Regions from separate parts of the Mesorhizobium sp. BR1-1-6 genome, predicted to be linked through region 3. Evidence: predicted binding sites of a transcription regulator. Region 3 holds the regulator's gene; each other region holds the start of a gene.

Region 1 (9,787 bases), 910 kb from region 3:
GAGAAGATGATGAGCAAGAAAGATCTCGGCCTGCTGATCCTGATCCTGGTGGTCGGCGCCATCGTCGCCATCATCAATCCGCGCTTCCTGCTGCCGATCAATCTCGCCAACACCTCGAACCTGATCGGACTGTTCGGCATCCTGTCGATCGGCCAGGCCTTCGTCATCATCACCGGCGGCATCGAATTGTCGGTCGGCTCGCTGGTGGCGCTGCTGGGAACGCTTTTCATCGACTTCATCGCCGTGCGCGGCATGGAATGGCCGCTGGCCTTCGTGCTCATCCTGGTGCTCGGTGCCATCATCGGCCTGGCGCATGGCTGGCTGATCACGCGGCTCAAATTGCAGCCCTTCGTGGTGACCTTGTGCGGCCTTTTGATCTATCGCGGCGTCGCCCGCTTCTACACCGCCGACGGCACCGCCGGCTTCGCCTTCGGCCAGAATTTCCCGGAGCTCGAATTCTTGACCGCCGGCCGCTCCTGGGGCGTGCCGAACTCCTTCTTCGCCCTGATCGTCATCGCCATCGTCATGTGGGTGGTGCTGCACCGCTCGGTGTTCGGCCGCTATCTCTACGCCATCGGCAAGAACGAGGAGGCGGCGAAATATTCCGGCATCCGCACCGGGCGTGTCGTCATGGCCGCCTACGTCATCTGCGGGGTACTGACGGCGCTGTCGGCGATCTATTTCGCCATGTACACGCGCTCCATCTCGCCAGCCAGCCACGGCCAGTTCTACGAGCTCTACGCCATTGCCGCGGCCGTGCTCGGCGGCTTCTCGCTGCGCGGCGGCGAGGGCTCGCTGATTGGTGTCATCCTCGGCACCGTGCTGTTGCAGGAGCTGCAGAACCTCGTCAATCTGCTCGGCATCCCGTCCTCGCTCAACTTCGCGGTGATGGGTGGCGTCATCCTCATCGGCGTGCTGATCGACCAGCAATGGGGTGTGTTCCGCGCGCGGCGGCGCATGGTCGACGCCAGCCGCAAGAGCATCGCCGGCGCAGCGGCGGAATAGTCAGGGGCAAAAAGCCACCATCCGCCGTGGCCGTCGAAAGATAACGCCGCTCTATCTCGCCCGCCCCGCAATTCCGCTCGATCTGTTGTCGGCCGTATCTGTGCGGCCCCAAGTGACTTGAGTGCAAAAGGGGGGCGGCATCGCGAAAACGGTCTTGCGAGCTTCCATCCGGATTGGAACGAAACCCTTGTCTGGGCGTTGTTCAAAGCTTTTCTATTCGGAGGCATTGTCATGGCCGCGAATCCGCTAAGCACCGCCAAGGTGGGAGGTCATCCCATCCATCCGATGCTCATTCCCTTTCCTGTCGCGTTCCTTGTCGGCGCGTTTCTCACCGATTTGATGTTCTGGGGGACTGCCGACGCCTTTTGGGCACGCGCGTCGATGTGGCTGATTGGAGCAGCCATCGTCATGGCTCTCCTGGCGGCGATTGCCGGCTTTATCGATTTCCTGAGCGAGCCGCGCATCCGCGCGCTGACGGACGCCTGGTACCATATGGTCGGCAATTTGACCGCCGTCGTTCTGGCGCTGATCAATTTCTATCTTCGCTACAGCCAAGGCGCCGAAGCGGCAGTTCGCCCATGGGGAGTGCTGCTTTCATTGATCGTTGTCTGCATCCTGCTGTTTACCGGCTGGAAAGGCTGGGAAATGGTGTACCGCCATCACGTCGCGGTTCTGGACGCGCCGACACAACCTTCGGCAACGCCGTCGGCCGGCACGCGTCGTGCCGATCACGACCGGCACGCGGCATAAAACGAAGGTGTTTCGATGTTCAGGTCAGGCGAGCGCCACCTGACCATCAACACCTTTAGTCGATCAGCCCCGACATGTCGGAGAACGCCATGGCCTTGCGCAGCACCTCGGCAAAGCGCTCGCCTGCCGCTTCGCGCGAACCGCTATTGTCGATCGAGGTGACGCCGGGTCCGGAGAGCGTCACAGGGGCGCTGCGCGCCAGGCGTGCCAGAACCTCCCCGCGCGACTCGCGGCCACGCATCGCCAGCCGCCCGGCCAGCACATCGGGCGAAGCGGTGATCTCGACGACGGCCAGATTGGCATAGCGCTTTCGCAAGGCAGGGATGATCGCGCGCGATACGTTGGCGACAGCGACATGGCCGTTGGCCACTGCCCAATCGACCTCGGCCGGCAGGCCGTAGCGCAGGCCGTGCGCCTCCCAGGAGACGGCGAAGGCGCCGTCGGCTTCGGCTTCGATGAAGGCGGCATCCGCCAGCGTGTCGTGATCCTCGCTTGCCGTGTCGCTCGGTCTGGTGATGACGCGGCGCACGAACTCCAGCCGCGGCTCGTCGGCGAAAAGCGCCTTGGCATGGCCGATGATCGTATCCTTGCCGGCGCCGCTCGGGCCCACCACGGCAACGAAGACGCCGTCGCGTATCGGAAACGCCTCGGCCGACAGTTCACGCTCGATCAACGCCGACACCATCACGCGACCCGCCGCCCCTGCCGCCAGACCGTGCGCACCACCGGAACGTGGTCGTCGAGGCGCACGCGCACCAGGTCGGCCCGGCGGCCCTCTTCGATGACGCCGCGATCGGAAAGACCGACGGCCTCGGCCGGGTTCTTGGACACCATTGCCACCGCCTGCGGCAGGGAAATGCTATCGACGACGTCGCCGAGAAAGAAGGCGGACTGGATCAGGCTGAAGGGGATGTAGTCGGACGACAATATGTCGAGCAGGCCGTCGCTGGCCAGCGTGCGCGCCGAGACGTTGCCCGAATGCGAGGCGCCCCGCATGACATTGGGCGCGCCCATCAGCACGCCGAGCCCTGCATCCTTCGAAGCCCTGGCGGCTTCCTCGGTGGTTGGGAATTCGGCAACGCGCACGCCTTGCTCGATGGCTTCGTCGACATGGCCCGTCGTCGCATCGTCATGGCTCGCGAGCACGATGCCGCGCTCGTGGCAGGCGGCGGCGATGAAGACGCGGTTCGCCCCCGAATTCCGTGCCGATTCGCCCATCCGCTTCTCGCAGAATTTCTGGAAATCGCGATCGGTCAGCTTCAGCTTGCGTTGATAGTAGTAGGCATAGGTTTCGAGGTTGACGAACTGGCGCTGGCCTGGCGCATGGTCCATCAGCGAGGCGAGCTTCACCCGTTCGTCCGTCTCGAAATTGGCGAAGGCCCTGAGGCAATCCGGCGCCGAGACCTCGCAGCGTAGATGGATGAAATGATCGGCCCGCAATCGATCCATCCGCACGCTGTCCTCGATCGCATCGGCGAGCTTGCGGATGTCGGCGGCGTTGAGATCGGCATCCTCGTCCATGCCGACACGCAAGGCATCGAGCACGGTGGTAATGCCGGCGGTCGCCACTTGCGCGTCATGGGCGAGCACGGCGGCGATCGGGTTCCACCGCACCTTCGGCCGCGGCGCATAATGGCCTTCGAGATGATCGGTGTGAAGCTCGACCAGTCCCGGAATGATGAAGTCGCCAGCCATGTCCTCGCCGGCTCGGACGGCGCCGGCGGATATGTCGGCGATCAGACCGTCACGCATCACGAGCGAGCCGTCGATGATCTCGTCGGCAAGAACGATGCGGGCGTTGCTCAGAATGGTCTCGGCGGTCATTTCAGGCAGTCCTTGGTTTTTTCTGGCCTTTACGGCTTGTTGCTTCAGGCGGTTTTTCTGGCCGGACGGCGCCCCAGCGCGTGCTGGGAAAGCACCATGAACGGGGCGCCGGGTTCGGGCTCGATGAACAACGTCAGCGCGTCCACCGGAACCGGCTGGCGCAGCACCTCGGCGAACAGGCCCTCGATTGCCAGGCGAAGACGAGGGCTTTCCTGTGGCCCGGCCCTGCCGGACAGCGTCATGTGAAAGCGGAAGCTCTCGAAGACGTAAGGATAGCCCCATTGGCAGAGATTGCGGAATTCGCCCGGCTTCAGCGAGTCCGGGCTGCGCCGCTCGATCTCGGCCTCCGTCAACGGCGCGCGAAAGCGGTCGAAATCGCGCACCACATCATCGGCGAAGCGATTGAGCGGAGGCAATGGCGCCTCCGGCACCAGCGCGAAGAAACCGTCGATCTGGCTGACGACGAGACGCGGGATCATTACAACGGGCGTCGCCTCGGCAAAGGCGTCGAGCGCTGCGCGCAACGAGGCTTCGGTTTCGTTGGCCGCTAACCGGAAAGGGGCTTTCAGCGTTGCGTGAAAACCATAGCGCCGTGCCGATGCGGTGTGGAAGGCGACTTCCGCCGCCGACAAATCGCCCACCGCCTCCACCGGTCGCGTCGCGGCGCCGAACGGGTCACGGCCCAGCCAGTTGGCGGCGATCCGCGCCAATTTTTCGTCCTGTTGGGGGGTGAAGTAGATGGCGTAGCGCATCGAAGATCCTCGTCAGCCCGTTGCCATAGGTGATTTCCATGACGGATTGACGAAGCTTTGAAGGGTTTTCGAAGGCAAATCGACCCCGCCGGTCCTTAGCCGACGATTTTTCTGATCTGGACCAACAGGTTCAGCCGTGAACGCGCAACGGTCAGGCCTTCATCAGCCATTCGTGCTCGGGCGCATTGTGGAATTTCCACGTCCGCTTCGGGCCGGCCATGACGTTGAGATAGTAGAGGTCGTAGCCATGGCAAGCCGCGCAGGGGTGATAGCCCTTGGGCACCAGCACGACGTCGCCGTCCTCGATCGCCATCGCCTCGTCCAGCGCGCGGGAGCCGTCCTTGTCGGCGTCGGTATAGACCCGCTGGAAAGCAAAGCCCTGCGGCGGGTTGAGGCGGTGATAATAGGTTTCCTCGAGATAGGATTCGTCGGGCAGATTGTCCTGGTCGTGCTTGTGCGGCGGGTAGCTCGACGTATGGCCGCCGGGCGTGATGACCTCGACCACCAGCAGCGAATCGGCCGGCTTGCCCTCGGGCAGGATGTTGGTGACGTAGCGCGTATTGGTGCCCTTGCCGCGCACCTCCTGGCCGAGGTCGTCAGGCCCGATGACGCGAACCGGCAGGCCGCCGTTCAATCCCGGCGCCGAGCAGACCGCCAGTTCCAGTCCGCTATCAGCCGTCACCGACCACATCGATCCCTGCGGCACATAGACAGACCATGGTTTGCCTTCGAACGGCGACATGCGCTGGCCGAGCAGGCCGAGATCCTTGCCGCCGGCCGTGACCGTGCCCTTGCCGGTGACGAACACCAGGCAGACTTCGCGATCGTCCGTTGTTCCCGAAGCCGTTTGCCCTGATTTCAGCCGATGCAGGTCGAACCCGACATAGGTCCACCCGGCGCTTTGCGGGGTGACATGCGCGACACGGCCATGGCCCTTGTCGGCTTTGACCAGCAGCTTCGACATCCGGTTACTCCTTCGGTTCGACTTCGGCGGGCGCCTTGTTCTCTTCCGCCGGCTTATAGAGATAAAAAAACTGCCAGACGCCATAGCCGGCGAAGCCCAGGGCGATCACGCCCCAGAACGGCGTGCCGCTCGCGAATTCGATGATCGACCAGATGACGCAGACCGCGACGACGGCGACACGCCGCCATAGGGGCCGGAAGAAGGGGTGCTCGGAATCTTTCATCGCGGCAACCTACAGCAAGCCCGGCCTGGCGAGAACCCGATCAGACATCGGGGAAGCCCTGGGTCTCGACCGTGTAGCCGGCCGCCGTCATCACCCGCATCAACTCCTTGTGGCCCACCTGCGCCATCTTGAGCGGCGGGTTCTTCTTCGGGTCCTGTTCGGCCTCGACCACGAACCAGCCTTCATAGCCATGGTCGGCGAAACGCTGCACGATGGCGCCGAAATCCAGCGAGCCGTCGCCCGGCACGGTGAAGGCGCCGAGAGCCACCGCATCGAGGAAGGACTGCTTCGTGCGGTCGAGCTTCTCGATCACGCCCATGCGTACATCCTTCACATGCACATGGCTGATGCGCTTGTGGTGATTGTCGATGGCGCGCAGCACATCGCCGCCGGCAAAGGCCAGATGTCCAGCGTCAAGCAGCAGCGGAATGCCCGCTCCGGAATGGCGCATGAAGGCGTCGAGCTCCGCCTCGGTCTCGACCACCGCCGCCATATGGTGATGATAGGAAAGCGGCATGCCTTGCTCGGCGCACCATTCGCCGAATTCGGTCAGGCGCCTGGCATAGGCCTTCATCTCGTCGCTCGAGAGTTTCGGCTTGGTGGCGAGCGGCTTCGAGCGGTCGCCCTGGATCGAACGGCCAACCTCGCCATAGACGATGCAAGGCGCGTTGACCGCCTTGAACAGGTCGATCATCGGCTGGATGCGATCCTTGTTCTTGCTCATCTCCTCGTCGACCAGCGTGCCCGAGAACCAGCCGCCGCACAGTGTGACGTCAGCCGCCTTCAGGATCGGCAGCATCACCTTGGGGTCCTTGGGAAAGCGCCGTCCCATCTCCATGCCGGTGAAGCCGGCCGAACGCGACTGGCGTAGGCACTCCTCCAACGACACGTCGTCGCTGAGTTCCGCAAGATCGTCGTTCCACCACGCGATGGGGGACATGCCCAGTTTGGCTTTCAAGTCGTCACTCCGGTTCTTGTTCACCCTCCCCCTTGTGGGGAGGGTCGCTGCGAAGCAGCGGGGTGGGGGTGCGGCGCCAGACCCCACCCGGACCTTCGGTCCGACCTCCCCACAAGGAGAGGTAGGGGGTGGGCAGCGCCGAGATCAATCGCCGACGCTCTGCATCCGCCGCTTCTCGTCATAGACCTTGCGCGCCGCGTTCACTTGGCTGCGCTCGGAGACTTCCGGCACCGCCACGTCCCACCAGTGGCCGCCGGCATCGGTGGAGACCAGCGGATCGGTGTCGATGACCAGTACCGTGGTGCGGTCGTTGCCTTTCGCCTGAGCCAGCGCCGTCTCCAGCCCTGCGATCGACGAAACCTTCTCGGCGATCGCCCCCATGCTCGCGGCGTGCGCGGCAAAGTCGACGTCGGGCAGCACCTCGTGGCGCGCATCCTTCAGGAGATTGTTGAAGTTGGCGCCGCCGGTCGCCATCTGCAGCCGGTTGATGCAGCCAAAACCCCTGTTGTCGAGCAGCACGATGGTCAGCTTCAGGCCGAGCATCACCGAGGTGGCGATCTCGGAATTGAGCATCAGGTAGGAGCCGTCGCCGATCATGACGACGACCTCTTCCCCGGGCTTGGCCATCTTGGTGCCGAGCCCGCCGGCAATCTCGTAACCCATGGTCGAGAAGCCGTATTCGGCATGATACGAGCCGGGCGCGCCGGCCTGCCAAAGCTTGTGCAATTCGCCCGGCAGCCCGCCGGCGGCGTTGAGCAGCGTCACGCCGGAGCCCATGGCGCGTTGCACGGCGCCGATCACCTGCGCGTCGGAAGGGTAGGCGGCATTGGTCGACGCCGTCACCTTGGCGGCTTCGGCCTGCCATTCCTTCTTGCCGGCTGCCGCATTGTCGGTCCAGGCGGATGGCGCCTTCCAACCCTTCAGCGCGGCACCGAGTTCGGCCAAGCCTTCGGCCGCGTCGGCGACCAGCGGCGATGCCCGATGCTTGCCGGCATCGAAAGGCTGCACATTCAAGCCGATGATGGTCTTGCCCGAATTCTTGAACAGCGCCCAGGAGCCGGTGGTGAAATCCTGCAGGCGCGTGCCGATGGCGAGCACGACATCGGCCTCTTCCGCCAGCCGGTTGGCGGCCGGCGTGCCGGTGACGCCGATCGCAGCCATGTTGAGCGGATGATCGTCCGGCAGCGAGGATTTGCCGCCCTGCGTTTCGCAGACCGGAATGCCGGCGGCTTCGACGAATTTCATCAGTTCGTCCGAGGCCCGAGAATAGAGCACGCCGCCGCCGGCGATCACCAGCGGCTTGCTTGCGCTCTTCAGCGCTGCAACCGCAGCCGCCAATTCAGCCCGATCCGGGCGCGGCCGGCGCTGGCGCCAGACCCGTTCGGCAAAGAAGCTCTCGGGATAGTCATAGGCCTCGGCCTGCACGTCCTGGCAGAGCGACAAGGTCACCGGCCCGCATTCGGCCGGGTCGGTCAGCACGGCCATGGCGCGGTTGAGCGCAGGGATGATCTGCTCCGGCCGCGTGATGCGGTCGAAATAGCGCGACACCGGACGAAAACAGTCATTGACCGTCGCCGTGCCGTCGGAAAAATCCTCGGCCTGCTGAAGCACCGGATCGGGAACGCGGTTGGCGAAGACGTCACCCGGCAGAAACAGGATAGGCAACCTGTTTACATGCGCAAGTGCCGCCGCCGTCACCATGTTGAGCGCGCCGGGTCCGATCGAGGAGGTGGCGGCCATGAAGCGGCGACGGAAATTGGCCTTGCCATAGGCAATCGCCGCATGCGCCATCGCCTGTTCATTGTGGGCGCGGAAAGTCGGCAGTTCGTCGCGCACCTGGTAGAGCGCCTCGCCGATGCCGGCGACATTGCCGTGGCCGAAGATGGCCCAGACGCCCCCGAAGATCGGCACCTTTGCGCCGTCGATCTCGGTCATCTGCTTGCTCAGGAAACGGGTCAGCGCCTGCGCCATCGTCAGGCGGATTGTCTTGCTCATTGGTTTCCTCCGCAGTCCCTGTGCCCGCGCCTTCTTATGCTGCTTTACGGCCGCGCGCGGCAAGCCATGCCTCGGTCAGCTGCTCGAAGCGCGATGCCATGTCGGCAATCGCTTCGTCGTCCGACATCCTGCCGGAAAGCCATTGTTCGGCGGCATTGATGAAGATGGTGCGGCCGACCGCGAAACCCTTGACGATAGGCGCCTTGGCCGTCGCTGCGAAGGCGGTCTCCAACTCGTCCTGCGGGGCTTCCAGGCCGAGCAGCACGACGCCGCGGCACCAGGGGTCGTTCTTCAGGATCACGGCCTCGATCTTCATCCAGGCGCCCGCGGAAGCCTGCGGCTCGAGCTTCCACCAATCCGGCTTGATGCCGAGCGCATAGAGTTCTTCCAGCGCACGCGGGATGGTCGTGTCGTCGAGCTTGCCGTGCTTGCCGGCGATGATCTCGATGAGAAGCTCCCTGCCCACTTTCCGCGCGGCCTCGAACAGAGTGCGTAATTTCTGCTGCTGTTCCTCCTTCAAGCCCGGCGGATCGTCGGGATGATAGAAGCACAGGCATTTGATGCAGTGGTCGACCGGCCATTCGGTGAGCTGCGAACCGATGTCCTGCGAGAATTCGAAGCGCAGCGGCCGCGAGCCCGGCAGCTCCACCGGCCGCCCGAGCCAGGCAAAGGAATGCCTGGCGAATTCGAACATCGCCTCGCGGCCATGCCTCTCGTCGAGCAGCATGCCGTATCCGTCGCGCCCGGCGGCGACCTTGGCCGCCGCCTTCACCGTCAGCACCTTGAAGTCCTCGATGCGCGAGGCATCGGCGCCGGTCTTGGCCGCCACGTCCTCGAGCTGCACCCGGTGATCGCAGGCGAACGCCATCAGCGAGGGAATGTCGTGCCGGCGCGTCGTTGCCCAATGGATGTGGTTGATCGCCTCGTCCTTGCGCAAGGCCAGATGCCTGCTGCCGTGCTCGAGGAAGAACTGCAATTCCTCGAAGGTCGGATATTCCGGCGCGCACAACAGCCGCGACACGGCGAAGGCGCCGCAGGCATTGGCCCAGGTCGCCGCCGTGGCAAGGCTTTCGCCGCCCAGCCAGCCGCGCAGGAAGCCCGACATGAAGGCATCGCCGGCGCCAAGCACGTTGTAGATCTCGATCGGAAAACCCTTGCCGACCACGCCGTCCTCGAGATCGTCGCTGATAGGCCCGTCATAGACGATGCAACCCATGGCGCCGCGCTTCAAGACGATGGTGGCCGGGGACAGCGAACGGATCGTCTTCAGGGCGCTCAGGCAGTCGTCGGCGCCCGAGGCGATCATGATCTCTTCC
Region 2 (9,787 bases), on a different contig from region 3:
CGGGTCAGCAATTTCCCGTGTTCTGGACGTCCGTCGCGCTGATCGTCGGCCTCCCGCTGCTCGCCTATGCGCTGAGCGGCTTTCCGCTGAGCTTCGATTTTCCGAAACAGTCGACCTTCAACCTGACCGGCGGCTTCCAGGTCAAGCCGGAGTTCCTGTCGCTCTATCTGGCGCTGTCCTGCTACACGGCGGCCTTCATCGCCGAGATCGTGCGTGCCGGCATCAGGGGTGTCAGCAAGGGCCAGACCGAGGCCGCCGCGGCACTTGGACTGCGGTCGGGATCGATCCTGCGGCTGGTCGTGGTGCCGCAGGCCATGCGCATCGTCATCCCGCCGTTGACCAGCCAGTATCTCAACCTGACCAAGAACTCCTCGCTGGCCATCGCCATCGGCTATCCGGACCTGACGGCGACCGCCGGCACGGTGCTCAACCAGACCGGCCAGGCGGTCGAGGGCGTGCTGATCATGATGATCGCCTATCTCATACTCAGCCTGGTGACCTCCGCCGTGATGAACGTGGTCAATGCCAGAATGGCGTTGGTGGAAAGGTAGGCCATGCAGGAACACGACATGTCCTGGGTGCGCACCGAAATGGCCCTGGCGGAGGCGGCGCCGATCAGCGAGCGCGGCCTGTATGCCTGGGTCCGCAAGAACCTCGTCGGTTCGGTCGGCGACACCATTCTCACGATACTCGGCATCATCATCGTCGCCTGGGTCCTGCCGCAGGTCATCAACTGGGCCTTCATCAATGCCCAGTGGACCGGGCCGGACCGGACCGTCTGCGCGACCGTGGCGCAGGGCGGCATCCAGCCCGATGGCTGGAGCGGCGCCTGCTGGGCCTTCGTCAACGCCAAGTTCGGCCAGTTCATGTTCGGCACCTATCCGGTCGAGGAGCGCTGGCGGCCGATCCTGGTCGCCATCCTGTTCGCGGCGCTGCTGGTGCCGATGCTGGTCCCCAGCGTGCCGCGCAAGGGCCTGAACGCCATCCTGCTTTTCCTCGTGCTGCCGATCGTCGCCTTCTTCCTTCTGGTCGGCGGCGTGTTCGGCCTGCCGCATGTCGAGACGTCGCGGTGGGGCGGACTGCTGATCACGCTCAGCCTCTCCTTCGTCGGCATCGCCGTGTCGCTGCCGCTGGGCACCGTGCTGGCGCTCGGCCGGCGCTCCAAGATGCCGATCGTCAAGATGCTGTGCATCGTCTTCATCGAAGCCGTGCGCGGCATCCCGCTGATCACAGTGCTGTTCTTCGTCAGCGTCATGCTGCCGCTTTTCCTGCCCGCCGGCGTCACCTTCGACAAATACCTGAGGGCGCTGATCGGCGTGTCGCTGTTTGCCGCCGCCTATATGGCGGAGGTGGTGCGCGGCGGCCTGCAGGCGATCCCCAAGGGCCAATACGAGGGCGCCGATTCGCTCGGCCTCGGCTATTGGCAGAAGATGGGACTGATCGTGCTGCCGCAGGCGCTGAAGCTGGTCATTCCCGGCATCGTCAACACCTTCATCGGTATGTTCAAGGACACCAGCCTGGTCCTCATCATTTCAATGTTCGACCTGCTTGGCGTGGTCAAGCAGAACTTCTCGGACGCCAACTGGGCGACGCCGCAGACCGCGAAATCCGGTCTCGTGTTCGCCGCCTTCGTCTTTTGGCTGTTCTGCTTCGGCATGTCGCGCTATTCAATGTATACGGAACGCCGGCTCGACACCGGTTACAAACGATAAAAAGGGGATTGGTTCATGGCCACCGAAAACGCCGTCAGCGCGGAAGAGATCAAGGTCAATGCCGCGAAGATGCACATCTCGACCACCGATGTCGCCATCGACATCATCGCCATGCACAAATGGTATGGCGAGTTCCATGTGCTGAAGGACATCAACCTCAAGGTGATGCGCGGCGAGCGCATCGTCATCTGCGGCCCGTCCGGCTCCGGCAAGTCCACCATGATCCGCTGCATCAACCGGCTCGAAGAACACCAGAAGGGCAAGATCTTCGTCGACGGCAAGGAATTGACCAACGATCTCAAGAAGATCGACGAGGTGCGCCGAGAGGTCGGCATGGTGTTCCAGCACTTCAACCTGTTCCCCCACCTGACCATCCTGGAGAACTGCACGCTGGCGCCGATCTGGGTCCGCAAGACCCCGAAGAAACAGGCCGAGGAGATGGCCATGCATTTCCTCAAGCGCGTCAAGATCCCCGAGCAGGCCAACAAATATCCGGGCCAGCTCTCCGGCGGTCAGCAGCAGCGCGTGGCGATCGCCCGTTCGCTGTGCATGAACCCGCGCATCATGCTGTTCGATGAGCCGACCTCGGCACTCGACCCGGAAATGATCAAGGAAGTGCTGGAGACCATGGTTAGCCTTGCCGAGGAAGGCATGACCATGCTGTGCGTCACCCACGAAATGGGCTTCGCGCGGAAAGTCGCCAACCGGGTGATCTTCATGGATCAGGGCCAGATCGTCGAGCAGAACACGCCGGCCGAGTTCTTCGATCACCCGCGCCACGAGCGCACGAAGCTGTTCCTGTCGCAGATATTGCACTGAGCGCTGCCTCGTCGAAATGGAAGGAGCCCGGCCGCGCCACGGTCGGGCTTTTTCACATTTGGCCGATCGGATCGTTTCGATTGAAACGTGATGGAATCGCAAGAACTATGCCCGGATGAGAAAACGCCTTCGTTTCCTGGCCGTGCTGGTGGCCGCGGTGGTGCTGGTCGCGGCACTCGGCACGCTGGTGCCACGACCACTCTGGCCGGCTGCCGCGGCCGGCGAGGGCGTCAGGCACATTCTGGTGCTGAGCAATCCGATCCACACCGACATCGCCATTCCCGTCGATGACGGCGTGCGCCGGCGTTTTCGCTTCCTCGCGGCTGCCGGCCAGCCTTCCGATGCGCCCGAGGTGCGCTACATCGTCTTCGGCTGGGGCGGCCGCGCCTTCTACCTGGAGACGCCGACCTGGTCGCAGCTGAAGGCGATGCCCGTATTCAAGGCCCTGACGCTTGACGCTTCAGTGATGCATGTCGAGGTCGCCGGCGATATCTCCGGACCCGATGTCGCCGGCTTCGACATCCCGGAAGACCGCTTTGCGGCATTGCTCGACTTCATCGATGCGAGTTTCCAGCAAGGACCAGGCGGGCCGATCGTCATCGCCAGGGCCGCCTATTCCGATTTCGACCGCTTCTATGAGGCGAACGGCCATTTCAATGCGCTGGCCGGCTGCAACACCTGGACGGCCGCCGCCTTGCGAACCGCCGGCCTGCGGACCGGTTGGTGGAACCCGCTGCCGGTCTCGCTTGGGTGGTCGTTGAAGCTGTATAATGGTAGGTAGCGCAGATAACGCCAACGCCTCGTTCGAGTTCTAGGCCCGCCACCCATAAAGCCAGTCCAAATCCGCGGCGAGCTTCTCCGGCGCCCGCATTTTCAGGAAAAGGTTGCGCGCCAACGCCACCGGACCCCAGGCATGCCAGGCAAGGCGGTTGAGGGCGCCGCGACGTGCCACTCTCACGACGCGCGGCCGGCGCAGGCCTTCCCAGATTTGAAGACTTCCGGCCAGGTCGGCAGGGGAGGCGGCCATGACGTCGGCAAGCGTGGCGGCATCCTCGATGGCCATCGCGGCGCCCTGTGCCGCGAACGGCGTCATGGCATGCGCCGCGTCGCCGACCAGCGCGATGCGGCCCGACCTTACCCATGGCTGCTTCTGATCGACCGTATGGATCGGCCAGGCCGCCCACGGGCCGGCCAACTCCGCAAGCCTTGCCAGCGCCGGCGCGGTGCCGCGCACGGCGCCGGCCAGAATTGCGGGATCGGCATGGCCGGACCAGCCTTCGGCGATACGCTCGCCCCTGGTGAAAGCGACGAGGTTGATGGCGCTGCCCTTGCTGACGGGATAGGCGACCATGTGAAAGCCGGGATGCAGGAAGGTGGTGACGCAGTCCGGCGCACCGATCTCTGCAAAAGCTTGCCCGGCAGGACTGTCTGCGCTGACGGTTGCCCGCCAGGCCAGTTCGCCCGAGAAGTGGCTTTTCGCAGGGCTGGTTCTTGCTGGGTCGGCAAGTCCGCGGACCGACGACCAGACGCCATCGGCGCCGACCAGAAGGAAACCTTCCGCCGCGACGGGCCTGCCACCCACATCGGCTGCCGCGGTGATGCCTGAACTGCTGATCGTGACGCTGTCAAGGCGCGCGCCGGTGGTGAGATGAACATCGGGCATGGCAGCCACGCGCGCCATCAGCGCGTTTTGCAGGTCCGCTCGATGCGCCACGAGGTAGGGCGCACCCCAGCGCGCCTCGCCGGCTCGTCCAAGAGGCACGCGCGCCAGTTCGCCCAAGGTTGCCGCATCCTTCAGCACCACGGCTTCCGGCCTGACGGCATTGGGAAGAAGTGCGTCGAGTACGCCGAGCTCACGCAGGATGCGTGTCGCGTTGGGCGAAAGCTGGATGCCGGCGCCCGCCGCTTCGAGGCGCTGCGCCTGTTCGAAGATACGCACGGTATAGCCGCGCTCGGCGAAAACCAGTGCCGCGGTCAGCCCGGCAATACCCGCCCCGGCGATGATGACTTGCCGGGACTGTGCGTCTGCCATTGGCCCGGCCCGCTGGAGGTCAGGCGGCCTGATCGATGTAGAGGCAGCCGGCCGGCAGCGTTTCCATCGCCGTCAGCTTCGGCGAATAGCGGTAGAGCGTCGAGCAGTAGGGGCAGACCTTCTCATTGTCGTCGCCCATGTCGAGAAACACATGCGGATGGTCGAAAGGCGGGTTGGCGCCGGTGCACATGAATTCCTTGACTCCGATATCGATCGCCGGATGGCCCGCATCGTTCTGGAAATGGGGAATGGAACCGCCTGCCATCGTCGTCTCCTTTAGCGCAGTCTGCTCAGCGTTTGGATCATAACCGGTCTGTTTGCAAGTTCGATGAAATGAAACTGTCGCAAAAGCCTGTCAGAGGATAAGTTAAGCCGGTTAACCGGCTGGAGCATCGCAGCCAGGCGCAACAGCCTGGGCGCCGCCCGAAAAAGCGGCGAAGCAACCAGACGTGGGAAGAGCAGGAACCATGAACGAACTGAAGCCGGTCCAGAGCGAGTTCATCAATGCGGAAGCGGCAAGCCCGGAAGGCAATCCGGATCGTTTCGTCAATCGCGAGTTCTCCTGGTTGCAGTTCAACCGCCGCGTGCTCGAGGAATCGCAGAACACAAACCATCCGCTGCTGGAGAGGGTACGTTTCCTGTCGATCTCCGCGGCCAATCTCGATGAGTTCTTCATGGTGCGCGTCGCCGGCCTGGCCGGCCAGGTTCGCGAAGGCATCGTGTTGAGAAGTCCGGACGGGCGTACCCCCGAACAGCAGCTCGAACAGCTGCTGCGCGAGGTCGAACGGTTGCAGGAAGACCAGCAGAAAAGCCTTTCGGCGCTGACCGTGCTGCTCAACAAGGAAGGCATCGAGAGCATCACCCGCGACGCGCTGACCAAGGACGAGAAGGCCTGGCTGGAGGAGCACTTCCAGGACCAGGTGTTTCCTGTTCTCACGCCATTGTCGATCGACCCGGCGCACCCGTTCCCGTTTATCCCCAATCTCGGCTTCTCGATGGCGCTGCAGCTTCGCCATCGCAAGAACGGCGAGGAGATGAGCGCGCTCTTGCGCCTGCCGGTGGCGCTGAAGCGTTTCATCCGCCTGCCGGACCGCAAGCACCATGTCCGCTTCATCCCGCTGGAAGAGGCGGTCGGCCTTTACATCGGCAAGTTGTTCCCGGGTTACGAGGTCAAGGGCTCCGGCACGTTCCGCATCATTCGCGACAGCGACATCGAGGTCGAGGAGGAATCGGAAGATCTCGTGCGCCTGTTCGAGACCGCGCTAAAGCGCCGCCGCCGCGGCTCCGTCATTCGCATCGAGTTCGACATGCTCATGCCGGCCGAACTGCGCGAATTCGTCGCCGGCGAACTCGGCGTTTCGTCGAGCCGCATCAGCGTCCTGACCGGCCCGCTGGCGCTCAGCCAGATTTCGGAGATCGTCGCCGTTGCCCGCGACGACCTCAAATTCACGCCCTACAATCCGCGTTTCCCCGAGCGCATCCGCGAGCATGGCGGCGATTGCTTCGCCGCTATCCGCGAGAAGGACATCATCGTCCACCACCCCTACGAATCCTTCGACGTGGTGGTGCAGTTCCTGCGCCAGGCGATGGCCGACCCGGAAGTGGTGGCGATCAAGCAGACGCTTTACCGAACCTCCAACGACAGCCCGATCGTGCGTGCGCTGGTCGACGCCGCCGAGGCCGGCAAGTCGGTGACGGCACTGGTCGAGCTCAAGGCTCGCTTCGACGAGGAGGCCAACATCCGCTGGGCGCGCGACCTCGAGCGCGCCGGCGTCCAGGTCGTGTTCGGCTTCCTCGAGCTCAAGACCCACGCCAAGATGTCGCTGGTGGTGCGGCGCGAGGACGGCAAGCTGCGCAATTATGTGCATCTGGGCACCGGCAATTACCATCCGGTGACCGCGCGCATCTACACCGACCTGTCCTTCTTCACCACCGATGCAACGATCGCACGCGATGTCGCCCAGCTTTTCAACTTCATCACCGGCTATGCCGAGCCGACCGCCGAAATGCGGCTGGCGATCTCGCCCTTCACGCTGAGGAACCGTATCCTGCAGCACATTTCCGATGAGGTCGCCCACGCACTCGAGGGACGGCCGGCACGCATCTGGATGAAGATGAACGCCCTTGTCGATCCGATCATCATCGACGCGCTCTACGACGCCAGCCGAGCGGGCGTCGAGATCGACCTCGTCGTGCGCGGCATATGCTGCCTGCGGCCGCAGGTGCCGGGCCTGTCGGAAAACATCAGGGTCAAGTCGATCGTCGGCCGTTTCCTCGAGCACAGCCGCATCTATTGCTTCGGCAATGGCCACGGCCTGCCGTCGGACGAGGCGGTGGTCTACATCTCCTCGGCCGACCTCATGCCGCGCAATCTCGACCGTCGCGTCGAGACCATGGTGCCGATCACCAACCCAACTGTGCATGAACAGGTGCTGGGCCAGATCATGCTCGGCAACATCATGGACAATCAGCAAAGTTTCGACGTATTGGCTGATGGAACCTCCCGGCGCGTCGTGCTCGAGGAGGGCGAGGAGCCGTTCAACGCACAGGAATATTTCATGACCAATCCGAGCCTGTCGGGACGGGGTGATGCGCTGAAATCGCATGCGCCGAAGCGGATCGCGCAATTCAAGCGCCGCAAGAAGAACGCCGCCGCCTGATGCTGTCCGATTCCCAGGGCCGGCTGCAGGATCGCCGACCGCTGTCCATCATCGACATCGGCTCGAATTCGATCCGCCTTGTCGTCTATGAGGGGCTGGCGCGCTCGCCGACCATGCTGTTCAACGAAAAGATGCTGGCGGGCCTCGGCCGCGGCATCGTGTCGACGGGAAAGCTCGACCCCGAGGGCGTGACACGGTCGATGGAGGAGTTCCGCCGTTTCCGCGCGCTCTCCGACCAGGCCGGTGCCGAGCACATGTACGTGCTGGCGACCGCGGCCGCCCGCGAGGCCGTCAACGGCCCCGATTTCATCCACCGCGCCGAAGACGTGCTCAAGACCGAGATCCGCGTGATCAGCGGCCGCGAGGAAGCCTACTATTCCGCGCTCGGCGTCATCTGCGGCTTTCATCCGGCCAATGGTATCGCGGGTGACCTCGGCGGCGGCAGCCTTGAACTGGTCGACGTCAATGGCGAAGCGATCGGCGACGGCATAACGTTGCCGCTGGGCGGCCTGCGCCTCCAGGATATGGCCAAGAACTCCCTCACGCAGGCAGCGAAAATCGTGCGCGACGAGCTGGGGCGGGCGAAGCTGCTGAAAGGCGGGCAAGGCAGGCCTTTCTATGCCGTCGGCGGCACCTGGCGAAATCTCGCCCGGCTGCACATGGAGATGACCAACTATCCGCTTGGCGTCATGCACCACTACGAGATCGGCGTCGAAAGTGCCGCCAATTTCCTGCGGCAAGTGGCCAAAGGCGAGATCGAGAAGATCAAAGGCATCGAGGGCGTTTCGAAGAACCGCCGCTCGCTGCTGCCTTACGGTGCCATCGTGCTGCAGGAGATCATGGCGGCGATGCAGCCGTCGAAGATCATCGTCTCGGCGCTCGGCGTGCGCGAAGGCTTCCTCTATTCCCTGCTCGACCAGGCCGAGCAGAAGGCCGATCCCCTGATCTCGGCATCGGAGGAACTCGCCCGGCTGCGCTCGCGCTCGGTCACCCATGCGCATGAACTCGTCGACTGGACGGCCAAGACCTTTGCCGCTTTCGGCATCGACGAGACCGAGGACGAGGCGCGCTACCGCCACGCCGCGGCATTGCTGGCCGACATCGGTTGGCGCGCGCATCCCGAATATCGCGGCAAGCAATCGCTCAATATCATCGCCCACGCCTCCTTTTTCGGCGTCGACCACCCTGGCCGCGCCTATCTGGCGATGGCCAACGCCTATCGGCACGACGGCATCTTCAACGAAGCCATCGCGCCCGAGATCAAGGCGCTCGCGACACCGCGCTATCTGGAGCGGGCGCGGGTGCTGGCGGCATCGATGCGCGTCGTCTACCTGCTGACCGCCTCGATGCCCGGCGTCATGCCGAGACTGAAATGGGAGCAGCGCGGCAATGGCGTGCTGGCGCTGGTCTTACCGGCATCTCTGGCAGATCTCTATGGCGAGCGGCCCGCCGGGCGCTTGGCGCAACTGGCGCGAATTACCGGCCGCCTCCTGGTACTGGCGGTCGAAGGCGGGCCGAGCGTTTCGGTGAAATAGGTACGGCCAACTCCATCGCGCCACTTGTTCAGCGGCTTCGCGTTTGAAGACCGGCTTCCCCCACTCCGTCTTGGCTTCGCCAAGCCACCTCTCCCCCGTCCGGAGGGAGAGGAGGGGCGCCAAGATTAGCGAACGCGAGCCCTTCCTCTACCCCGTCGATCGGGGAAGAGGTGTCGAGCGCAGCTCGACGGAGGGGGGTCGACTTGGCTCGGGCGTCGACTTGGCTCGGGCATCGAGAGTTCAACCCGGGGCATATGTCTGGTTGGTTCCGGGCCTGCCCTTGGATTTAGGCGATATCAAACCGCAGCCCGCCCGTCGACCGACCAGGCGCCGGCGCCGGCCATGGCGAGCGCCAGAAAGCCGCCCGATATCGCGATGTCCTTCATCAGCATCTGCTGGTGCAGGAAGGCAAGCGTCGCATCATCGGCGCCCTGGCCGTAATGGCCGATGAAGCCGGCAACGATGCAGAAGGCGGCCAAAAGCAGAGCCACGATCCGGGTCTGGAAGCCGATGAGTATCAGCAGGCCGGCGATCAGCTCGAACAGGCCCGTGCCCCACGCGGCGAGCCCCGGGAGCGGCAGGCCAAGGCCGGCGAAATAGCCCGATGTGCCGGCAATGTCGGCGAGCGCATGGAAGCCTGACGGTACGAACAGCGCGGCAAGCAGCAGCCGCGAAGCCATAAGCAGTGCGTTGCGAGGCATGGTCACCTCCGTTGTCGGTTGGCCGGCTTGGGCTTTACCCACCCGGACCGATCGATCCTACCACCAATGCCCCGGCAAATCCGGGCGCTAAATTGAGGCTTCTGCACTGACAACGAAACAGTGGCGCGGAAAATCCCGCGCCACTGCTGTCAAGACGGGGGAGGGAAGTTCAGCCGCGCTTGGCGTCGATCGAATAGGCGCCGGCGCCGGAGGAAGCCAGTACGAGGAAGCCGCCGGTGATCGCCAGGTTCTTCATGAAGTTGATCATCTGCATCTGGTCGGCCCAGCCGGTGTGGGCGACCAGGGCCGTGGCGACGGTGAAGATCGC
Region 3 (9,787 bases):
CACCGCCACCGGCGGCAGGGCAACGCGCGTTGCTGCAGCCGCCGCCGGTCAGGCCTCGGCTTGCCGCGACTGGCGGCGAGCAGCGGCTGGACATCCTCGTGGCCGAGGACAATGAGGTCAACCAGATGGTCTTCACCCAGATCCTCGGCGAGACCGGCTACGGTTTCGAGATCGTCGGCAATGGCCGCAAGGCGCTGGACGCTTTCGGCAGGCTCAATCCGTGCATGATCCTGATGGACGTCTCGATGCCGGAGATGAACGGGCTCGAGGCAACCGCCGCCATCCGCCGGCTGGAAGAGGAAACCGGCACGCATGTGCCGATCGTCGGGGTCACCGCGCATGCGCTCAAGGGCGATCGCGAACGCTGCCTGGACGCCGGCATGGATGACTATCTGCCCAAGCCGATCAGCCCCAGGGCCCTGCTCGAAAAGGTCGAGCGCTGGGTCGGCGCCGGTCGCCAGGCCCGGCGCAACGCGGGATAGACTTTGCGCCTTCGGCCGGATTGCGGCGAGAATCACCCGGGGCCGGCTGCAGCCCTTCGAGCAAGACTATGGTGCGATCGCACCATATCAAAGCCTGCGTCCAGCCGGGACAATGACGGCATCGAATTTCCGCTCTCTTCTAGTTACGGGCGGGAGCAGCGACCGCCAGTATGAAGCAGCGTCAATCTACCCCAACGGACCTGTTTTTGGCGATGGCCCGGCCAAGACATCCTCTGGCCTCGAGCAACGCGCTCCCGTCCGGCTTTTCTTCGATCAGCGATCCATGCCGAATCCGATGGCTGTTTGGGTGGCCGGATCGCGCAAGTCCCTGATTCCCGAAGGCAAACCGGCGCCATGCCGCAGCCGCTAATCGCCATCGCCTTTCCAAGCGCCGGCGACGCGTTACCGGGCTGACACGAAACTGTCATGCGACTGTTATAATCGAACGCTATTGGCCTCAGCGGGCGCTGGCAAGGAATGGCGCCGAGAGACCATCTTCCGAACAGGAGCAGGCCATATGAGACATTTCATCCGCTCGGCGGCCGTTGCGATCGCAATGGCTGCGGCGTCCACCCTCACCCTTTCCGCGGCAATGGCAGCTGACATCTCCGGTGCCGGCGCCACCTTCCCTTACCCGATCTATGCGAAGTGGGCCGATGCCTACAAGAAGGAGACCGGCATCGGTCTCAACTACCAGTCGATCGGCTCGGGCGGCGGCATCAAGCAGATCAAAGCCAAGACCGTCACCTTCGGCGCTTCCGATGCGCCGCTGAAGGGCGAGGATCTCGAATCCACCGGACTTGCACAGTTCCCGATGGTGATGGGCGGCATCGTTCCGGTCGTCAATCTCGAAGGCATCAAGCCGGGCGAACTGGTGCTCGACGGCCCGACGCTGGCCGATATCTTCGTCGGCAAGATCACCAACTGGAATGACGCGGCGATCGCCAAGCTCAATCCCGACGTCAAGCTTCCCGACCAGGCGATCGCCGTCGTGCATCGCTCCGACGGTTCGGGCACCACGTTCAACTTCAGCTACTACCTGGCCGACGTCAGCGCCGACTGGAAGTCGAAGGTCGGCGTCAACACCGCGCTCGAATGGCCGGTTGGCATCGGCGCCAAGGGCAATGAAGGCGTCGCCAACAACGTCTCGCAGACCGGTGGCTCGATCGGCTATGTCGAATACGCCTACGCCAAGCAGAACAAGTTGACCTATGCCGACATGATCAACAAGGACGGCAAGAAGGTCGAGCCGACGGCGGCGGCGTTCTCGGCGGCGGCGGCCAATGCCGACTGGAGCTCGCAGCCTGGTTACGGCGTCATCCTGGCCAACCAGCCGGGCGCCGAATCCTGGCCGATGACGTCGGCGACCTGGATCCTGGTCTACAAGAAGCCCGGCGACGTGGCGGCGACCGGTGAAGCGCTCAAGTTCTTCGCCTGGTCCTACGCCAAGGGCGACGACATGGCCGGGGCGCTGGACTACGTTCCGATCCCCGACGCGGTCGTCAAGAGCGTCGAGGACATGTGGGCCAAGGACATCGTCGGCGAAGACGGCAAGCCGCTCTATTCCGCCATGTAATCCCTGCTGAACGAGGAGGGCGCTTCACGGCGCCCTCCCTGTCTTCCTTGAAACGCGAGGGCCAGATGACCGCCGTCTCCGAAGCCATGCCATCGTCGGCCGCCATGCGGGCCAGGGAAGCGACGGTCCGACGCTTCGCGCTCACCGATACGATTTTCCGGACGGCGACACGCTTTTCCGCCATCCTCGTCCTGCTCATCCTCGGCGGCGTGGCGATTTCGCTGTTTGCCGGCTCGTGGGAAGCGCTGTCGAAATTCGGGTTCTCCTTCCTGACGACCGAATCGTGGAACCCGGTCACCGAGAATTTCGGAGCGCTGGCCCCGATCTACGGAACCATCGTCACCGCCGCCATCGCCATCCTGATCGCCGTTCCCATCGGCATCGGCATCGCCATCTTCCTTACCGAACTCTGCCCGCGGCCACTCCGGCGCCCCATCGGCATCGCCGTCGAGCTGCTTGCCGGCATACCCTCCATCATCTACGGCATCTGGGGCCTGTTCGTGTTCGCGCCGTTCCTGCAGACGACGGTGCAGCCCTTCATCATCAAGCTTTTCCACGACGTGCCGGGACTCTCCAGCCTGTTTGCCGGCCCGCCCTACGGCATCGGCCTTCTGACCTCGGCGCTGATCCTTGCCATCATGGTCCTGCCCTTCATCACCTCGATCACCAAGGATGTCTTCGACACGGTGCCGGCGGTGCTGAAGGAATCGGCCTACGGCATCGGCTGCACGACCTGGGAGGTCACGCGCCGCGTCGTCATCCCCTATACCCGCGTCGGCATCATGGGCGGCGTCATGCTCGGCCTCGGCCGCGCGCTCGGCGAAACCATGGCGGTAACCTTCGTCATCGGCAACGCCCACCGCATCAGCGCCTCGCTGTTCGCGCCCGGCACGACGATCTCGGCGACCATCGCCAACGAGTTCACCGAAGCCGACGGCGATCTCTATACGTCTTCGCTGGTGGCGCTCGGCCTGATCCTGTTCGTCATCACTTTCCTGATCCTTGCCCTTGCGCGCTACATGCTGCTGCGCATGGACAGCCGCACGGGAGCCTGACCGATGTCGACGGCCACATCGCTTCACAATCGACGCAAGCGCAGGAATGCCGTGATGATGACGCTATGCGTCGCGGCGGCGGGCATCGGCCTGGCCTGGCTGGCGCTGATCCTCGGCGCACTGCTCTATAAGGGCCTGTCGGGTGTTTCGCTCTCTGTGTTCACCGAAATGACACCGCCGCCCGGCGATGCCGGCGGCCTGCTCAATGCCATCTACGGCAGTATCATGATGACAGTCATCGCCGTCATCGTCGGCACGCCGATCGGTGTCCTCGCTGGGACCTACATGGCCGAATATGGCCGCTTCTCGCGCCTCACCACCGTCGTGCGCTTCATCAACGACATCCTGCTGTCGGCACCCTCGATCATCGTCGGCCTGTTCGTCTACGAGCTGCTGGTGCGGCCGATGGGACATTTCTCGGCGATTGCCGGTGCCGTCGCACTGGCCATCCTGGTCATCCCGGTCGTCGTTCGCACCACGGAGGACATGCTCAACCTGGTGCCGAACGCCCTGCGCGAGGCCGGCGCCGCGATCGGCGCGCCGCGCTGGGTGGTCATCCGCTCGGTCGCCTACCGTGCGGCGCTGTCGGGCATCGTCACCGGCATATTGCTGGCCATCGCCCGCATTTCCGGCGAGACGGCGCCGCTGCTCTTCACGGCACTCAACAACCAGTTCTGGTCGAGTAATCTCAATGCGCCGATGGCCAGCCTGCCCGTCACCATCTTCCAGTTCGCTCTCAGCCCCTACGAGGAATGGCAGCAGCTGGCGTGGACCGGCGCACTCATAATCACCCTTACGGTTCTCGGGCTGAGCATCTTCGCCCGCAGCCTTACCGGACGCAGAGAGGACAGATGAAACCGATGTTGTCCACCGAATTGAACACGCCCGAAGTCGCGGTCGAGAAAGCCAAGATCGAGGTCAAGAATCTCAATTTCTACTATGGCCAGTCGAAGGCGCTGAAGGATATCAGCCTGTCGCTGCCCGAGCGCAGCGTCACCGCCTTCATCGGGCCTTCGGGCTGCGGGAAGTCGACGCTGCTGCGCGTCTTCAACCGCATCTACGAGCTCTACCCGAGGCAGAGCGCCGAGGGCCAGGTGCTGCTCGACGGCCAGAATATCCTCGACCGCTCGCAGGACCTCAACCTGCTCAGGACCAAGATCGGCATGGTGTTCCAGAAGCCGACGCCGTTCCCGATGTCGATCTACGAGAACATCGCCTTCGGCGTCAGGCTCTATGAGAAGCTCAGCAAGGCGGAGATGGACGGCCGTGTCGAGCAGGCGCTGAAGCGCGCGGCACTGTGGAGCGAGGTCAAGGACAAGCTCAACGCCAGCGGCCTCAGCCTTTCGGGCGGCCAGCAGCAGCGCCTCTGCATCGCCCGCACGGTGGCGGTGAAGCCGGAGGTCATCCTGCTCGACGAGCCTGCCTCGGCGCTCGATCCGCTGTCGACCGCCAAGATCGAGGAGCTGATCGATGAGCTGCAGGCCGACTATACGATCGTCATCGTCACCCACAACATGCAGCAGGCGGCGCGCGTGTCGAAGCAGACCGCGTTCATGTATCTGGGCGAGTTGGTCGAGTTCGACCGCACCGAGAAGATCTTCACATCGCCCCGCGAGAAGCGCACGCAGGACTATATCACCGGCCGCTTCGGCTGATCCCAGGCATACGAGGACCAAGATCATGGCCGAACACACAGTCGCAGCCTTTGACGAAGATCTCGGACAGATCAGCAGGCTGATCCGCGACATGGGCGATCTCGCCTCATCGATGGTCGGCGGCGCCACCAAGGCGCTCCTGAATTCCGACAACGCGCTCGCCCAGCGCGTCGTCTCCGACGACGCCATCATGGACGCGCGCCAGCGCGAACTCGACGACCGCGCCATCACCCTGATCGCCAAGCGGCAGCCCATGGCGGACGATCTGCGCCATGTCGTCGGCTCGATCCGCATGGCGGGCGATCTCGAACGCATCGGCGATCTCGCCAAGAACATCGCCAAGCGCGTCGGCACCGTCGGCCTTGCCGCCACGCCGCGCGACCTGTCGCACTCCATCGACGCCATGGCGCAGCTTGTGCTGATCCAGGTGCAAGGCGTGATCGAGGAGTATGCGGCGCGCGATGCCGCGGCACTTGCGAAGCTGCGCGCCGACGATGAACGCATCGACGTCAAATACACGTCGGTCTTCCGCGAGCTGCTGACCTACATGATGGAGGATCCGCGCAACATCACCGCCTGCACGCATCTTTTGTTCTGCGCCAAGAATCTCGAGCGCATCGGCGATCACGTGACCAACATTGCCGAAAATGCCTATTATGTGCTGACCGGCACGCAATTGCCCGCCAATCGCCCGAAGCAGGACGAGACGGCGATGTCGGCGCCAGCGGCTTGACGGCAGGGGTGACCAGTCGATGATCGCGCCACGCATCATGGTGGTGGAGGACGAGGAGCCGCTGGGTGTGCTGCTCCGTTACAATCTGGAATCGGAGGGTTATCAGGTAGAGGTGGTGACGCGCGGCGACGAAGCCGAGATCCGCTTGCAGGAGAATGTCCCTGACCTTCTTGTGCTCGACTGGATGGTGCCGGCGGTGTCCGGCATCGAGCTCTGCCGCCGTCTCCGCATGCGGCCCGAGACTGAGCGGCTGCCGATCATCATGCTGACGGCGCGCGGCGAGGAAAGCGACCGGGTGCGCGGTCTCTCCACCGGCGCCGACGACTATCTGGTCAAGCCGTTCTCAACGCCGGAATTCATGGCACGCGTCAAGGCGCTGCTGCGCCGCGCCAAGCCCGAAGTTCTGTCCAGCGTGCTCAAGGTCGGCGACATCGTGCTCGACCGTGAATCGCACCGGGTCTACCGCAAGAAAAGCGAGATCCGGCTCGGGCCGACCGAGTTCCGCCTGCTCGAATTCATGATGCGACATCCCGGCCGCGTGTTCTCGCGCAGCCAACTGCTCGACAATGTCTGGGGCGAAACGATCTATATCGACGAGCGCACCGTGGACGTGCATGTCGGCCGGCTGCGCAAGGCGGTCAACAACGGCCGCATGCCTGACGTGATCCGCACCATTCGGGGCGCGGGGTACGCGATCCGCGAAGACTAGGGATATGTCACGCAACGTTCTCGCCTATGCCTGATTTCGCCTGTGCCCCCGGCGCGAAAATTTCCTGGTCGACGAAGGTTAGCGCGCGCATGGCGCAGCCCTCGCGGATCAGCGGCAGTTCGTTCGGCTCGGTGTCGAAGGAAATCGATTTCGAGTGCTGGCCGCCGGCGGTCTGGGCAATGGCCTCGCGCAGAGCCGGCTCGATCAGGTCGAAGGCGGCGGCGCTGACGCCGACCATGGCGACCGGCGCCGGATCGATCAGGGCGAACAGGCTGCCAAGGCCGTAACCCAGCGCCTCGCCGGCCTTGCGGTAGGCTTCGCGCTCCGGCCCGTCCTTTTCGCGCGCCGAGGCCGCCAGGGTGCGCATGTCGGCGTCGCTGACGTCGACGGGCTGGGTGTCCTCGCCAAGCTGCCTCGCGTTGCGCCAAATGGCATAGTTGCCGGCATAGGCCTCGACGCAGCCGCGCCGCCCGCAGCGGCAGAGCGCCCCGCCGGGGCGATGGATCATGTGGCCGAACTCGCCTCCGGATGAATGGGTGCCGGTGAACAGTTCACCCTTCAGCACCAAGCCCATGCCGATGCCGTGCGACAAAAGTATGGCGATGAAGTCGTCGCGGTAGCGCTGGGGATCGCGCCAGCGCAGCGCCACCGCCATCATGTTGCAATCGTTCTCCATGGTGGCGGGAATGCCGAACTCGGCCTCCAGTATGTCGGCGAAGGCGATGTCGGTCTGCGGCGTGATCGGCGACCACAGCATGGCGCGCGCATCCGTGTCGGTGATGCCCTGGATCGCCAGCGCGATACGGGCGATGCTGCCGACGTCGAGGTCGGGATCCTCGAACCGCCGCCTGACGATGGCCACGCATTCGCCGATCAGCGCCTCGCGCGACAGGGTCAGCGTGTCCAGCCGGCGCTGCTCCTCAGATATCACCTGGCCGGCATAGTCGATGACTGCGACGGAGAGGAAATTCAGCGACAGCACAACGGTCATCACCGCCGCGGCTTCAGGGTTGAGGCTGAGGCCGACCTGCGGCCGGCCGCGTTTCAGCGCACCGGCCTCGCTCGGCTTGCTCTGCGCCAGGATGCCTTCGCCAATCAGGTCGGAGGAGATCGCCGATATGGTGGAATGGCTGAGCCCGGTGGTCGCGGCAATCTCGGTGCGCGAGGGCTGCCCGGCACGGCGCACGGCCGCGATCACCATCGCCCGGTTGCGTCGGCGCAAATCATCGTGGCGGATTCCGACCGACATGTTTCTCGCATCCTCCCCGTCGCCGCGTTCTCTCCCCAGGATCCCGACGACCGTCAAATACTGGCAGAACCGGCCTTGGCTGTCATTATTTATTCCGGAGCTCGAAAAAAATTCACGAGGACATCAAAATACATCAGAATCGACGTTGACAGTGTTCCGACGATGGACCAGTGTTTTTTCGAGGCTCGAAAAAATAGAGCCTTTGTGCCGGCCTACGGGCCTGTTTGGTCGCGCCATACGCGGCGCAGGGAGGATTAAGATGAAGAGATTCACAGCCGCCATCCTGGCGGGTGTCGCCATGTCGCTGACGCTCGCGTCGGTCGCGCAGGCGAAGGACAAGGTCATCGGCGTTTCCTGGTCGAACTTCCAGGAAGAGCGCTGGAAGACCGACGAGGCCGCCATGAAGAAGGCGATCGAAGCCGCCGGCGACAAGTATATTTCCGCCGACGCCCAGTCCAATCCCGGCAAGCAGCTCACCGACGTCGAGAGCCTGATCTCCCAGGGCGCCAATTCGCTGATCATCCTGGCGCAGGACGCCTCCGCCATCGGCCCGGCGGTGCAGAAGGCGCTCGACGAAGGCATTCCGGTCGTCGGCTATGACCGCCTGATCGAGAACAAGGACGTCTTCTATCTCACCTTCGACAACAAGGAAGTCGGCCGCATGCAGGCCCGCGAAGTGTTCAAGGTGAAGCCGGAAGGCAACTACGTCTTCATCAAGGGCTCGGGTGCCGATCCGAATGCCGATTTCCTGTTCTCGGGCTCCATGGAAGTGCTCAAGGACGCCATCGACAGCGGCAAGATCAAGAATGTCGGCGAAGCCTATACGGATGGCTGGCTGCCGGCCAACGCGCAGAAGAACATGGAGCAGTTCCTGACCGCCAACGACAACAAGGTCGACGCGGTGGTCGCGGCCAATGACGGCACTGCCGGCGGCGTCGTCGCGGCGCTGACGGCTCAAGGCCTGGCCGGTACCGTTCCGGTCTCGGGCCAGGACGGCGACCACGCGGCGCTGAACCGCATCGCGCTCGGCACGCAGACCGTGTCGGTGTGGAAGGACGCGCGTGAACTCGGCAAGAATGCCGCCGAGATCGCCTCGCAGCTGGCCGACGGCAAGAAGATGACCGATATCGCCGGCGTCAAGGACTTCACAACGCCCGGTGGGAACACCGTCAAATCGCTGTTCCTGACCCCGGTTGCGATCACCAAGGACAATCTCAACGTCGTCATCGACGCCGGCTGGATCAAGAAAGACGAGGTCTGTGCCGGCGTCGCGGCGGGCAGCGTAGCGGCCTGCAACTGATCCTCCATTTCATGCGATGAACGCCGCGGCTGCCAAGCCGCGGCGTTTTTTCAAGAAAATTTGTTTTTCCGCCCCGGGCGGGTAACTTCTAGGCTGGCTTCCGTCATCCCGCATCGGACGGGCAGGCCGGTGGGAGAAAATCATGACCGATACGACGTCCAACCCGCAGGCCGACACCGCGCGTGCGTCGGAACTCGGCGCCGTCGCCCGGTTCCTTAAGGCGACCGAGATCGACACGCGCATGCTCGGCATGATCGGCGCGCTGCTGCTGATCTGGATCGGGTTGCATGTCTTGTCCAGCCTGCGTCTCGGCGTCAATCCGCTCGATTTCGACAGCCGTACCTTTCTCACGCCGCGCAATCTGTGGAACCTGTCGGTGCAGACCTCGGCCGTCGCCATCATGGCCTGCGGCATGGTGCTGGTCATCGTCATGCGCAATATCGATCTGTCCGTCGGTTCCGCCGAAGGGTTGATCGGCATGGTCATGGGCTTCGCCCAGGTGCATTTCCTAGTGCGCTTCGTCGGGCTTGAGCTTGGCAACCCATGGATCTGGGTGCTGGCGCTGGTCATCGGCCTGGTGCTCGGTCTGTTGATCGGCGCCTTCCAGGGCTTTGTCATCGCCTATCTCGAAGTGCCGGCCTTTATCGTGACGCTGGGCGGGCTTCTGGTCTGGCGCGGTGCGGCATGGTGGGTTACCAGCGGCCAGACGGTGGCGCCGCTCAACGCGACGTTCCAGCTGATGGGCGGCGGCCCGGCCGGATCGATCGGCGCGACCTGGAGCTGGGTGGTCGGTATCGCCGCCTGCCTTGCGGTGGTGCTTGCGCTGTTCAACGGGCGGGTACAGCGCAAGCGCTTCCGTTTCCCGCTGCGTCCGATCTGGGCCGAGACGCTGATCGGCGTGCTGACCTGCGCCGTCATCATGGGCGCGGTTTGGCTGGCCAATTCCTATCCGTGGCCAGTCGGCATCGTGAACAGATATGCAGCCGCCAACAACATAACCGTGCCCGAGGGCGGCCTGTTCATCGCCC

Evidence for each region. The regulator PhoB, encoded in region 3, activates phosphate uptake and scavenging genes when phosphate is short. The targets are predictions, from matches to a motif close to TGTCATNNANCTGTCAT.
Region 1: LB545_RS04760 (DUF1045 domain-containing protein) is a predicted target of PhoB. The motif match lies at 4,370-4,386, and genes of this name have one in related genera.
Region 2: LB545_RS18670 (RNA degradosome polyphosphate kinase) is a predicted target of PhoB. The motif match lies at 4,893-4,909, and genes of this name have one in related genera.

Annotation. Positions count from the first base shown of each region.
Region 1 covers NZ_JAIUHZ010000001.1:966,815-976,601, forward strand. Annotated here, with positions in the region: gene LB545_RS04740 (ABC transporter permease) at 10-1,005, shown strand; gene LB545_RS04745 (DUF2231 domain-containing protein) at 1,237-1,755, shown strand; gene phnN (phosphonate metabolism protein/1,5-bisphosphokinase (PRPP-forming) PhnN) at 1,811-2,443, opposite strand; gene LB545_RS04755 (alpha-D-ribose 1-methylphosphonate 5-triphosphate diphosphatase) at 2,440-3,579, opposite strand; gene LB545_RS04760 (DUF1045 domain-containing protein) at 3,624-4,331, opposite strand; gene iolB (5-deoxy-glucuronate isomerase) at 4,483-5,295, opposite strand; gene LB545_RS04770 (DUF3329 domain-containing protein) at 5,300-5,518, opposite strand; gene iolE (myo-inosose-2 dehydratase) at 5,559-6,476, opposite strand; gene iolD (3D-(3,5/4)-trihydroxycyclohexane-1,2-dione acylhydrolase (decyclizing)) at 6,621-8,471, opposite strand; gene LB545_RS04785 (bifunctional 5-dehydro-2-deoxygluconokinase/5-dehydro-2-deoxyphosphogluconate aldolase) at 8,506-9,787, opposite strand, start outside.
Region 2 covers NZ_JAIUHZ010000009.1:76,862-86,648, forward strand. Annotated here, with positions in the region: gene LB545_RS18640 (amino acid ABC transporter permease) at 1-551, shown strand, start outside; gene LB545_RS18645 (amino acid ABC transporter permease) at 555-1,712, shown strand; gene LB545_RS18650 (amino acid ABC transporter ATP-binding protein) at 1,782-2,531, shown strand; gene LB545_RS18655 (TIGR02117 family protein) at 2,647-3,312, shown strand; gene LB545_RS18660 (FAD-dependent monooxygenase) at 3,343-4,563, opposite strand; gene LB545_RS18665 (zinc-finger domain-containing protein) at 4,583-4,828, opposite strand; gene LB545_RS18670 (RNA degradosome polyphosphate kinase) at 5,031-7,223, shown strand; gene ppx (exopolyphosphatase) at 7,223-8,758, shown strand; gene LB545_RS18680 (DoxX family protein) at 9,055-9,459, opposite strand; gene LB545_RS18685 (DoxX family protein) at 9,629-9,787, opposite strand, start outside.
Region 3 covers NZ_JAIUHZ010000001.1:59,408-69,194, reverse strand. Annotated here, with positions in the region: gene LB545_RS00355 (PAS domain-containing protein) at 1-482, shown strand, start outside; gene pstS (phosphate ABC transporter substrate-binding protein PstS) at 1,000-2,058, shown strand; gene pstC (phosphate ABC transporter permease subunit PstC) at 2,124-3,113, shown strand; gene pstA (phosphate ABC transporter permease PstA) at 3,117-3,968, shown strand; gene pstB (phosphate ABC transporter ATP-binding protein PstB) at 3,965-4,768, shown strand; gene phoU (phosphate signaling complex protein PhoU) at 4,794-5,501, shown strand; gene phoB (phosphate regulon transcriptional regulator PhoB) at 5,521-6,210, shown strand; gene LB545_RS00320 (ROK family protein) at 6,218-7,459, opposite strand; gene xylF (D-xylose ABC transporter substrate-binding protein) at 7,719-8,759, shown strand; gene LB545_RS00310 (sugar ABC transporter permease) at 8,902-9,787, shown strand, end outside.